DNA from 4 places in the Pseudomonas sp. MDT2-39-1 genome. Region 2 is predicted to be linked to each of the others. Evidence: predicted binding sites of a transcription regulator. Region 2 holds the regulator's gene; each other region holds the start of a gene.
The links. The regulator sigma-54, encoded in region 2, starts transcription at its own class of promoters, with help from an activator protein. The targets are predictions, from matches to a motif close to ANTGGCATNNANNTTGCTNT.

Region 1: a site for sigma-54 is predicted at 1,210-1,229, ahead of ACYZTM_RS24840 (CmpA/NrtA family ABC transporter substrate-binding protein). Genes of this name have one in related genera too.
Region 3: a site for sigma-54 is predicted at 1,609-1,628, ahead of ACYZTM_RS24570 (circularly permuted type 2 ATP-grasp protein). Genes of this name have one in related genera too.
Region 4: a site for sigma-54 is predicted at 1,862-1,881, ahead of glnA (glutamate--ammonia ligase). Genes of this name have one in related genera too.

Annotation. Positions count from the first base shown of each region.
Region 1 covers NZ_CM142716.1:5,301,649-5,304,739, reverse strand. The annotation lists gene ACYZTM_RS24845 (quinone-dependent dihydroorotate dehydrogenase) at 98-1,117, opposite strand; gene ACYZTM_RS24840 (CmpA/NrtA family ABC transporter substrate-binding protein) at 1,351-2,562, shown strand; gene ACYZTM_RS24835 (ANTAR domain-containing response regulator) at 2,578-3,091, shown strand, end outside.
Region 2 covers NZ_CM142716.1:4,297,643-4,300,733, forward strand. The annotation lists gene ptsN (PTS IIA-like nitrogen regulatory protein PtsN) at 1-359, opposite strand, end outside; gene hpf (ribosome hibernation-promoting factor, HPF/YfiA family) at 372-680, opposite strand; gene ACYZTM_RS20055 (RNA polymerase factor sigma-54) at 755-2,248, opposite strand; gene lptB (LPS export ABC transporter ATP-binding protein) at 2,433-3,091, opposite strand, start outside.
Region 3 covers NZ_CM142716.1:5,237,698-5,240,788, reverse strand. The annotation lists gene ACYZTM_RS24575 (alpha-E domain-containing protein) at 1-155, opposite strand, end outside; gene ACYZTM_RS24570 (circularly permuted type 2 ATP-grasp protein) at 168-1,577, opposite strand; gene ACYZTM_RS24565 (ribonuclease E inhibitor RraB) at 1,978-2,319, opposite strand; gene ACYZTM_RS24560 (hypothetical protein) at 2,533-2,766, opposite strand; gene speE (polyamine aminopropyltransferase) at 3,009-3,091, opposite strand, start outside.
Region 4 covers NZ_CM142716.1:3,587,862-3,590,952, reverse strand. The annotation lists gene typA (translational GTPase TypA) at 1-53, opposite strand, end outside; gene thiI (tRNA uracil 4-sulfurtransferase ThiI) at 193-1,647, opposite strand; gene glnA (glutamate--ammonia ligase) at 1,978-3,091, shown strand, end outside.

The DNA of each region.
Region 1 (3,091 bases), 1.0 Mb from region 2:
CCCTGTGGGAGCGGGCTTGCTCGCGAAAGCGTTGTTTCAGTCAGCATCATCTTTGAAGGTTAAATCGCTTTCGCGAGCAAGCCCGCTCCCACAGGGGTTAGCGCAATGCTGCGATGGCGTCTACGGATTCACGAATCAATGCAGGGCCTTTATAGATGAAGCCGGAATAGAGCTGCACCAGGCTCGCCCCCGCAGCGATTTTCTCGGCCGCGTGTTTGCCTTCGGTGATGCCGCCCACGGCGATGATCGGCAAGCGGCCGGCCAACTCTGCCGCCAGCACTTTCACGGTGTGGGTGCTCTTGTCGCGAACCGGTGCGCCGGACAGACCGCCCGCCTCGTCACCGTGCTCCATGCCTTCGACGCCCACGCGGCTCAGGGTGGTGTTGGTGGCGATCACCGCGTCCATCCCGGTTTCGATCAACGCCTGCGCGACCTGCGCGGTTTCTTCATCGGTCATGTCCGGCGCGATCTTGATCGCCAGCGGTACGTGTTTGCCGTGGCGCAACGCCAGTTCGGCGCGACGGGTCGCCAGATCGGCGAGCAATTGCTTGAGCGAATCGCCGAATTGCAGGCTGCGCAGACCCGGGGTGTTCGGCGAGCTGACGTTGACCGTCACGTAGCTGGCGTGGGCGTAGACCTTGTCCAGGCAGATCAGGTAATCGTCGACCGCCCGCTCAACCGGTGTATCGAAGTTCTTGCCGATATTGATACCCAGCACGCCCTTGTACTTGGCCGCCGCCACGCGGGCCAGCAGGTGATCGACCCCGAGGTTGTTGAAACCCATGCGGTTGATGATCGCCTCGGCATCCGGCAGACGGAAAATTCGTGGCTTCGGGTTGCCCGGCTGTGGACGCGGGGTGATGGTGCCGATTTCGACAAAACCAAAACCCAGCTGGGCAAAACCGTCGATGGCCGCGCCGTTCTTGTCCAGACCGGCCGCCAAACCCACCGGGTTCGGAAATTCCAGCCCCATGACGTTCACCGGCATTTTCGCCGGCGCCTTGCACAGCAAGCCGTTGAGGCCCAAACGTCCGCCCGCGCCGATCAGGTCCAGGGACAGATCGTGGGAGGTTTCCGGGGAAAGTTTGAACAACAGCTGACGGGCCAGGGTGTACATGGGTGATTTTGACTCGAATGGCGGCGAAATGAGGCGGCGATTATAGCCGGGCATCGCGGTCGCAAGCGAGTTGCGCAACAAAATCGGCTGGCGATGGCATATGCCTTGCACCAGCATAGGCATCAGCACTCATGCCAACGGCGGGATGAGTCGAAAGACAAAGGCGTCGTCACTCGGCCTTGCCCTGGCAAGCAGCCCGGAAAACGGCGCTTTTTTTTGGAAGGTGTTTAGCCATGAATGAAACCACAGCGGGCCCGTTGGCCTGGGTCAATGGCAGCGATGCCCCGGAAAAGACCGAAATCAATCTTGGCTTCATGGCCCTGAGTGACTGTGCCTCGGTAGTGGTCGCGGCCACGCAGGGTTTCGCGCAGCCTTACGGCCTGACCCTGAACCTCAAGCGCCAGTCATCCTGGGCCAACCTGCGGGACAAACTGGTCAGCGGCGAACTCGACGCCGCCCACAGCCTGTACGGTCTGATTTACGCCGTGCACCTGGGCATCGGCGGCGTCGCGTCCACCGACATGGCGGTGCTCATGGGTCTGAACCAGAACGGCCAGAGCATCAACCTTTCTCACGGCTTGCAAGCGTTGGGGGTGACCAGTCCTGAAGCACTGGACCGGCACGTGCACCAAAGTCGCCCAAAACTGACCTTCGCCCAGACATTTCCCACCGGCACTCATGCCATGTGGCTGTATTACTGGCTCGCGAGCCAGGGCATTCATCCGTTGCAGGACGTCGACAGTGTGGTGGTGCCGCCGCCACAGATGGTCGAGCACCTGCAAGCCGGGCGCATCAATGGCTTCTGCGTCGGCGAGCCGTGGTCCGCCAGCGCGGTGAAGCAGAATCTGGGCTTCACGATGGCGACGAGCCAGACCATCTGGCCCGATCACCCGGAAAAAGTCCTCGGTTGCACCCGCGCCTTTGTCGAGCAATACCCCAACACCGCCCGGGCGCTGGTGATGGCGATCCTCGAAGCCAGTCGCTTCATCGAGGACAGCAGCGAAAACCGTCGCAGCACCGCGAAGCTGTTGAGCGCGCCCGAATACCTCGATGCGCCGCTCGATTGCATCGAACCGCGCTTGCTCGGCGACTACGCCGACGGCCTCGGCAATCGCTGGCAAGACCAGCACGCGCTACGTTTCCATGCGGGCGGCGAGGTCAACCTGCCGTACTTGTCCGACGGCATATGGTTCATGACCCAGTTCCGCCGTTGGGGCTTGTTGCGCGACGACCCGGATTACCTCGGCGTGGCCCGTCAGGTCCAGCAACTAGACATGTACCGTGAGGCCGCCAGCGCAGTCGGTGTTGCCGCCGGGAGCCAGGAGATGCGCAGCAGCCAGTTGATCGACGGCATAATCTGGGACGGCTCGGACCCGACCGGTTATGCCCGCAGTTTCAAGCTGCACGCCATGAGCGAAAGCTCCCCCATTCTCGCCAGCCGCTGACAGGAGACTGCGAATATGTTGCGTATCCTGCTGATCAACGACACCGCGAAGAAAGTCGGTCGCCTGAAAGCGGCCCTGACCGAAGCCGGGTTTGAAGTGATCGACGAATCCGGTCTGACCATCGACCTGCCCGCGCGCGTCGAAACGGTGCGTCCGGACGTGATCCTGATCGATACCGAGTCACCGAGCCGCGATGTGATGGAGCAAGTGGTGCTGGTGTCCCGCGACCAGCCGCGGCCGATTGTGATGTTTACCGACGAACATGACCCCGATGTGATGCGCCAGGCAATCAAGTCCGGGGTCAGCGCCTACATCGTCGAAGGCATTCACGCACAACGCTTGCAGCCGATTCTCGACGTGGCCATGGCACGCTTTGAAAGCGATCAGGCCCTGCGCGCCCAGCTGAACGCCCGCGACCAGCAACTGGCCGAGCGCAAGCGCATCGAGCTGGCCAAGGGGCTGCTGATGAAAATGAAGGACTGCAACGAGGAAGAGGCCTACACCCTGATGCGCCGCCAGGCCATGAGCC
Region 2 (3,091 bases):
TGGCGCAGTAGCTCCAGGTGCGCATCGGTGGCGGCTTGCGGGACCAGCAGAACGAACAGCAGGTCAACCGGGGCGCCGTCGATGGCGTCGAAATCGATGGGGGCGTCCAGGTGCATCAAGGCACTGATGGGCGAGTTACAACCCTTGAGACGACAGTGGGGGATGGCGATGCCGTTTCCAAAACCGGTCGAGCCAAGTTTTTCACGGGCGATCAGAGCCTCGAAGACATCTTGCATCTCCAGATCCGGTACTTCTTTATGGATAAGGTTGGCAATTTGCTCGAGGGCTTTCTTTTTACTGCCGCCCGGCACGTTCACAAGAGAACGGCCGGGGGTCAGGATACTTTCAAGTCGGATCATGGGTGGGGAGTGTTAACGACCGGTTGCGCCCTGAAGGACACGCTGGGTCTTTTCCTTATGCTTTTTGAGTTGGCGATCCAGCTTGTCGGTCAACAGATCGATAGCCGCATACATGTCTGAGTGTTCGGCATTGGCGACCGCTTCTCCGCCGGGGAAATGCAACGTGGCTTCGATTTTCTGCAGCAGCTTTTCGACGGTCATCGTGACTTGCACGTTGGTGATCTTGTCGAAGTGCCTCTCTAATCGGTCGAGTTTTTCGCCGATGTAGGCGCGCAGGGGTTCGGTCACTTCCAGTTGGTGTCCACTGATGTTGACTTGCATACAGCTTCTCCTTCGTTGCCAGTGCATAAAGCGGCAGGCAGAAATGCCTGCCACTGGAACGCTGTGGCGTGGCTCTACATCAACCGCTTGCGTTCGCTCGAAGGCGCGATCCCGAGGGATTCGCGGTACTTGGCGACGGTGCGGCGAGCCACCTGAATGCCTTGTGCCTCCAGTAAACCAGCGATCTTGCTGTCACTCAACGGCTTTTTCTGATTTTCCGCGGCAACCAGTTTTTTGATGATCGCGCGGATCGCTGTGGACGAGCATTCACCGCCTTCGGAAGTGCTGACGTGGCTGGAGAAAAAGTATTTCAGTTCATATATGCCCCGAGGGGTATGCATGAATTTCTGCGTGGTCACCCGCGAAATCGTCGACTCATGCATCCCCACCGCTTCGGCGATGTCATGCAGCACCAGCGGTTTCATCGCTTCGTCGCCGTACTCCAGGAAGCCGCGCTGGTGCTCGACAATCTGGGTGGCCACTTTCATCAGTGTTTCGTTGCGGCTTTGCAGGCTCTTGATAAACCAGCGAGCCTCTTGCAACTGATTGCGCATGAAGGTGTTGTCGGCGCTGGTGTCGGCGCGGCGTACAAAACCGGCGTACTGGGCGTTGACCCGCAGCCGTGGCACCGATTCCTGGTTCAGTTCGACCAGCCAGCGCTCGTTATCCTTGCGCACGATCACGTCAGGGACAACGTACTCGGCTTCGCTGGACTCGATCTGCGAGCCCGGACGAGGGTTGAGGCTCTGCACCAGCTCGATCACCTGGCGCAGTTCATCTTCCTTGAGCTTCATGCGGCGCATCAGCTGGCTGTAGTCGCGGCTGCCGAGCAGGTCGATGTAGTCGGTGACCAGACGTTTGGCTTCGGCCAGCCAAGGTGTCTTGGCAGGCAGTTGGCGCAGTTGCAGCAGCAGGCATTCGCCCAGGTTGCGGGCGCCTATGCCGGCCGGTTCGAATTGCTGGATGCGGTGCAGGACGGCTTCGATTTCGTCCAGTTCGATGTCCAGTTCCGGATCGAAGGCCTCGAGAATTTCCTCGAGGGTTTCGTCCAGGTAGCCCTGATTGTTGATGCAGTCGATCAGGGTCACGGCGATCAGGCGATCGGTGTCGGACATCGGTGCCAGGTTCAGTTGCCATAGCAAATGACTTTGCAGGCTTTCGCCGGCCGATGTGCGGGTGGTGAAGTCCCACTCGTCGTCATCGTTGCTCGGCAGGCTGCTGGCACTGGTCTGGTAGACGTCTTCCCACGCGGTATCGACGGGCAGTTCGTTGGGAATGCGCTCGTTCCAGTCACCTTCCTCGAGGTTATCCACCGTCGGGGCGGTTTCCTGGTAGGAGGGTTCCGAAACATCGGCGTTGGGTAGTTGTTCGGCTTTGTCGGCCAAGGGGTCGGCGTTATCGAAGTCGTCGCCTTCTTCCTGGCGTTCGAGCATCGGATTGGACTCCAGGGCCTCCTGGATTTCCTGTTGCAGGTCCAGGGTCGACAATTGGAGCAGGCGGATGGCCTGTTGCAGCTGCGGTGTCATCGTCAGCTGCTGGCCCATTCTCAAGACTAGCGATGGTTTCATGGCAGGGGCTTAACACCTTATTCGCCGGCGCACATGCGCCATCCACTACAGGGCGCCGGAGCGCCAAACATAAGCAAATTATATGCCCGAAACTGCAGCGTTTGCCTAGAGCGCTGTAACAATAAAAAAGTATTGATTTTTTATCGAGACGAGCGCCCGGACAATCAGCCAGACACCTCAGTGCTTAAAGGCGGAACTCATGGCCCAGGTACACTTCCTTGACCAGTTCGTTGGCCAGGATGGTGGCGGAGTCACCTTCGGCGATCAGCTGGCCATCGTTGACGATGTAGGCGGTTTCGCAGATGTCCAGGGTTTCACGGACGTTGTGGTCGGTGATCAGCACGCCAATGCCTTTGGCCTTGAGGTGGTAGATGATCTGTTTGATGTCGCCCACCGAAATCGGGTCCACGCCGGCGAAAGGTTCGTCGAGCAGGATGAATTTCGGGTTGGTGGCCAATGCCCGTGCAATTTCCACGCGGCGGCGTTCGCCACCGGACAGGCTCATGCCGAGGTTGTCGCGGATGTGGCTGATGTGGAATTCCTGCAGCAGGCTTTCCAGCTCCTTGCGACGATCGGCCTTGTCGAGTTCCTTGCGAGTCTCGAGGATGGCCATGATGTTGTCGGCCACCGACAGTTTGCGGAAGATCGACGCTTCTTGCGGAAGATAGCCGATGCCGGCCTTTGCTCGACCGTGCATCGGCTGGTGGCTGACGTCCAGGTCGTCGATCAATACGCGACCCTGATCGGCCTGCACCAGGCCGACGATCATGTAGAAACAGGTGGTCTTGCCGGCGCCGTTAGGGCCCAGCAGGCCGACGATCTGACCGCTGTCGATGGACAGGC
Region 3 (3,091 bases), 940 kb from region 2:
AGCAGCGGCATCGCCAGTTCGTGCAGGCCGTCACCGCGACCATCCTGCGGCATCAGCGACAGCGAATAACTGATGTCGAGCATCCGTGCGAGGTTTTCCGCCCGCTCCAGGTAACGCGACATCCAATACAAATCCGAGGCAGTTCTACTTAACATGGCAAGCTTCCTTCAATCCTCGACCACCCAGGTGTCCTTGGTTCCGCCGCCCTGGGAGGAATTCACCACCAGGGAGCCTTCACGCAGGGCGACACGGGTCAAACCGCCGGGCACAACCCGGGTTTCGCGGCCAGACAATACAAACGGACGCAGGTCGATATGGCGTGGCGCGATGCCGTTTTCGACAAAGGTCGGACAGGTCGACAGGGACAACGTCGGTTGCGCGATGTACGCGTGAGGCTTGGCCTTGATCCGCGCGCGGAAAGACTCGATTTCCGCCGCCGTCGCCGCAGGCCCCACCAGCATTCCGTAACCTCCGGAACCTTGGGTTTCCTTGACCACCAGGTCTGGAAGATTGGCCAGCACATGGGACAGTTCAGAAGGATTGCGACACTGGAACGTCGGCACATTCTTCAGGATCGGTTCTTCGTCCAGGTAGAAACGGATCATGTCCGTGACAAACGGATACACCGATTTGTCGTCCGCGACCCCGGTGCCGATGGCATTGGCCAGCACCACGTTGCCGGAGCGATAAGACGACAGCAGCCCTGGAACGCCAAGCATCGAGTCCGGGTTGAACGCCAGCGGATCGAGAAACGCATCGTCGAGGCGACGGTAGATCACGTCGACCGCTTTCGGCCCGTCCGTGGTGCGCATGAACACCTTGTCGTCACGCACGAACAGGTCCGCGCCCTCCACCAGCTCAACGCCCATCTCCCGCGCCAGAAAGGCATGCTCGAAAAACGCGCTGTTGAAGCGACCCGGCGTCAGCACCACCACGCTCGGGTTATCGATCGGGCTGGAGCTTTTCAGGGTGTCGAGCAGCAGGTTCGGATAGTGATCAATCGGTGCGATGCGCTGGGCCGAGAACAACTCGGGAAACAACCGCATCATCATCTTGCGGTCTTCGAGCATGTAGCTCACGCCGCTGGGTGTACGCAGGTTGTCTTCGAGCACGTAGTACGTGCCGTCGCCATCGCGCACCAGATCGACGCCGGAGATGTGCGAGTAGATATCGCGGTGCAGATCGAGCCCTTGCATCGCCAATTGGTATTGCTCGTTGGCCAGCACTTGCTCGGCCGGGATGATGCCGGCCTTGATGATGCGCTGCTCGTGGTAGAGGTCGGCGAGGAACATGTTCAACGCCTTGACCCGCTGGATACAGCCACGCTCGACGATCCGCCATTCACTGGCGGGGATGCTGCGCGGGATGGTGTCGAAGGGAATCAGGCGCTCTGTCCCCTGCTCATCACCGTAGAGCGTGAAGGTAATCCCGGCGCGATGAAATAACAGATCGGCCTCGCGTCGCCGTTGTGCCAATAGCTCGTCAGGCGTCTCGGCCAGCCAACGGGCAAACTCCCGATAATGCGGGCGGACCTGGCCGCCGGCATCGTACATTTCATCAAAATAGGTGCGGATCATGCCGTACTCCTTGTCACCCGGACATCTAGGCTTCGCAAGGCCCGTGCCATCGGCAGAAACGCTTTGTTATCAATCAGTTGGATAATGAAGCCGTTTGCACCGCACCAATCCTGTGCAGCAAACGCCCCACGCTGATCGCCCCCGCTTCATTGCAAGGCGACGTTGTCGCCTATCACCAGCATAGTCAGAGTTGATTTCACTGCCCGGGGGTCGATGCGGATAATCCGCGCATCCGCTGCAAAACCTGACCGAACTTCCCTTTAGCCGCCTGCTCAGGCGGTTTTTTTTTGCGCCGGATTCTTGTTTCAGGGTTTTGCCGAGGGGGCTTTTCTGATCGCCACAAACGAAAACGGCCAACCCTAAGGTCAGCCGTTGCTGAGTGTTGTCACTGTTCATATGTTTATGCGAGTAGCCCTCGTACCTCCTGCTTGACGCCCCATCCTTCGATGATGCCGCCCAGAGGCTCGACCACCGCCTCGAAGTCTTGCTCGAAATCGCCGATATCATCATAGGTGGCGTACATGACTTTGCTCAGTTCAAGCGCCCATGCGCCGTCATCGCGCACACTGATTTGCGCGTTCAACGATTCACCTTTGTATTGCCCCGCAGCCCTGCGTGCCCGCTCCTCGTCCGGGAAAATGGCGTAGAACTCGATGGGATGGAATCGTGAAAAGTCGAAACCGCCTTCTTTCATGCGGCGCAGCACGCTGCTGCTGATGTCTTCTTGATAGGCTGTGCTCATGAAACGTCCCCCTCAAATTGATGGATAGACTTTCCGTATTCCCGGCGCTCGCAACCGATTGGTGCGAGCGATGCGGCAACAACATTGCCGGTGGGAAGCAAGCATGTAGCTGACAAGACCAGACCTTAGCGATCCGTTCGCTGATCTCGATTGCAGAGTAGCCCCAAGACAGAGGCGCTGCCAAGGCCTGGATAGGATTGAGACAGGAGATATTCAGATTGGCGTGATGCCGAGGATTTGTATGCTGTTCTGGGTCTTGAGACTTTTGACGGTCGCATCAGTGGTTCGCCCTTCCAGATCATTCAGATCCAGTTCGGCGGCGACAGGAAGGAGCCGGGCCTTGATGAGTTTTGCGGCCTGCTCGTTGTCCGGGCATTCATCGCTTTCGAACACCTCGTCAACTTGTTCACCGTGATCATCCACGAAAGTGATTTTCCACTTTTGCATCAGTGCCTCCTCGAACAAACCCGCAAATGGGCTTACAACCATCTGGACTTTTGGCCTGACTGATCGTTCCCACGGATTACGCCACACAAGCATGAAAAAAACACCGAAACCTGTAGGAGCGAAGCTTGCTCGCGAAAGCGGTGTATCTGTCGACATATGTATAGCCTGACACACCGCTTTCGTCGGAACGCCGCCCGGAGCAAGCTTCGCTCCTACAAGGGGGTTATGCGTACATCATTAGTTTAGTCGTTGCTTGGCTTGTTCACCGCTTGCAGCACGTATTGCGGCAAGGCGAAGGCGCCGATGTGGATTTCCGGGTTGTAGT
Region 4 (3,091 bases), 710 kb from region 2:
TTACCATGGTCAACGTGAGCAATGATGGCGATGTTGCGTAGATTTTCGATCACTTGTGTATCTCGATCAGAGGATTCGGTGTGCTGACAGGTCGTGGCAGCGATTAACAGTAGAGTCAGGCCTTGCCGTTACAGCTTGACGGCAGAGTCGGGGGGCCGGTGACGCAGGCCACAGGCAAACAGCCCCGGGCTCTTAGCTCGGTCGATAAACGCGCACATTGGCATGCCCCTCACTGAGCAAATGGTGGGCATGCAGGCGACTCATCACGCCTTTGTCGCAATACAGCAGGTACTGGCGAGTAGGGTCCAGTTCCTTGAAACGAGCGTTCAATGCATAAAACGGCATCGTTTGTATGTCGATGCCAGCCAAGTCCAGCGGGTCGTCTTCAGCGGCGTCCGGGTGACGGATGTCGATGACGATCTGACCGGCCAGCGCTTCGCTGACTTCTTCAATCTGCACATCCTGGCCCAATTCGTCGATCACGCGATCGATCGGCACCAGTTTGGCGTTCTCGAGCGCACGCTCAAGTACTGCCATGTCGAACTGTTGTTCTTCGTACTCCACGCGCGGACGCTTGGCGTGGGTCTTGGGGTTCACCGAGATGACCCCGCAGTATTCCGGCATGTGCTTGGCGAAGTCGGCAGTACCGATTTCGTTGGCCAAGTCGATGATGTCCTGCTTGTGACTGGCGATCAGCGGACGCAAGACCAGCTTGTCGGTCACGCAGTCGATCACGGACAGGTTCGGCAGTGTCTGGCTCGACACTTGGGAAATCGCCTCTCCGGTAACCAGCGCATCGATGTCCAGCCGATCGGCAATACGGGAAGCAGCGCGCAACATCATACGCTTCAAAACTACACCCATATGACTGTTATCGACTTTCCCGAGAATTTCTCCCAGTACTTCCTCGAACGGCACACTCACAAATAACACGCGTTGGGAGCTGCCGTACTTCTTCCAGATGAAGTGCGCGACTTCCATAACGCCCAGTTCATGGGCCCGTCCGCCCAGATTGAAGAAGCAAAAATGGCTCATCAGCCCGCGGCGCATGATCTGGTAAGCGGCGACGGTGGAATCGAAACCGCCAGACATCAGCACAAGTGTCTGTTCCAGGGCACCCAGCGGATAACCGCCGATGCTGTTGTGCTGGCTGTGGATCACAAACAACCGTTTGTCGCGAATTTCGATACGAACTTCGATTTCCGGCTCTTTCAGCGAAATTCCGGCGGCGCCGCACTGACGACGCAGTTGGCTGCCGACGTATTTCTCGACGTCCATCGAGCTGAATTCGTGCTTGCCGGCACGCTTGCAGCGCACCGAAAAGATCTTCCCGGCCAACGCATCACCGAAGTGCTGCTTGCACTTGGCGACGATGTCGTCGAAGTCGCCCAGCGGGTATTCGTCGACCTGCAGAAAATGCGCGATGCCCGGCATGCAGCTCAGGCGCTCGGTCATCTCCTTCAGGGCTTTGGGCTCGCTGACGCGCGTTTCCAGCTCGAGATTGTCCCACACACCGTTCACCACCACAGCCGGGTCCAGGTCGCGGAGCACGGTACGGATGTTTTTGGCCAACTGGCGGATGAAACGCATCCGTACCGGGCGGCTCTTGATGGTGATCTCGGGGAAGACTTTTACGATTAGTTTCATGAAAACAGCGCGCGCTGGGCCAGCCGAAAAAGGGGGGCGCGGATTATAGCGGAAATTGCTCAAGGTTTAACCAGTTAATGTGCAGAAGGTTTTGCGCGCACCAAAACGGGTCATTTATTGATTCTGACGCTACATTGTAGGGCGAGATTTTCAGCTTACAGGCGCTTTGTACCTTTATAAGCGTGTTATTGGGGCAAAAAACCCATGGTGGGGCACTGGCATGCAATTTGCTCCCTTGTGAGGCAGGTTGCCTTGGCAGAGTATTCGCGCCGGCATCACCCATATTCCAAGGGCATCCACTACTAAGCCCGAAGCCACCCGGAGGACACTATGTCGAAGTCGGTTCAACTCATCAAAGATCATGACGTCAAGTGGATTGATCTGCGCTTCACGGACACCAAAGGCACTCAGCACCACGTGACCATGCCGGCTCGCGACGCGCTGGATGAAGCTTTCTTCGAAGAAGGCAAAATGTTCGACGGTTCCTCCATCGCTGGCTGGAAAGGCATCGAAGCTTCCGACATGATCCTGCTGCCGGACGACAGCACTGCCGTTCTCGACCCGTTCACCGAAGACCCAACGCTGATCATCGTGTGCGACGTCATCGAGCCGTCGACCATGCAAGGTTACGATCGCGACCCACGTGCGATCGCCAAGCGTGCCGAGGAATACCTGAAGTCGACCGGTATCGGCGATACCGTATTCGTTGGCCCGGAGCCTGAGTTCTTCATCTTCGATCAGGTGAAGTTCAAGTCCGACATCTCCGGCTCGATGTTTAAGATTTTCTCCGAACAAGGTTCCTGGATGTCCGACCAGGACATCGAAGGCGGCAACCATGGCCACCGTCCAGGTATCAAAGGCGGTTACTTCCCGGTTCCACCGTTCGACCACGACCACGAAATCCGTACCTCCATGTGCAACGCCATGGAAGAAATGGGTCTGGTCATCGAAGTTCACCACCACGAAGTGGCAACTGCCGGCCAGAACGAAATCGGTGTGAAGTTCAACACCCTGGTCGCCAAGGCTGACGAAGTTCAAACCTTGAAGTACTGCGTGCACAACGTTGCTGTCGCTTACGGCCGCACCGCGACCTTCATGCCTAAGCCTCTGTACGGCGATAACGGCTCGGGTATGCACGTTCACTTGTCCATCGCCAAAGATGGCAAGAACACCTTCGCTGGCGAAGGCTATGCCGGCCTGTCCGACACCGCTCTGTACTTCATCGGCGGCATCATCAAGCACGGTAAGGCCCTGAACGGCTTCACCAACCCGTCGACCAACTCCTACAAGCGTCTGGTCCCAGGTTTCGAAGCGCCGGTCATGCTGGCCTACTCGGCTCGCAACCGTTCCGCTTCGATCCGTATTCCTTACGTGTCCAGCCCTCGCGCTCGCCGTATCGAAGCCCGCTTCCCGGATCCGGCAGCCAACCCGTACCTGGCCTTCG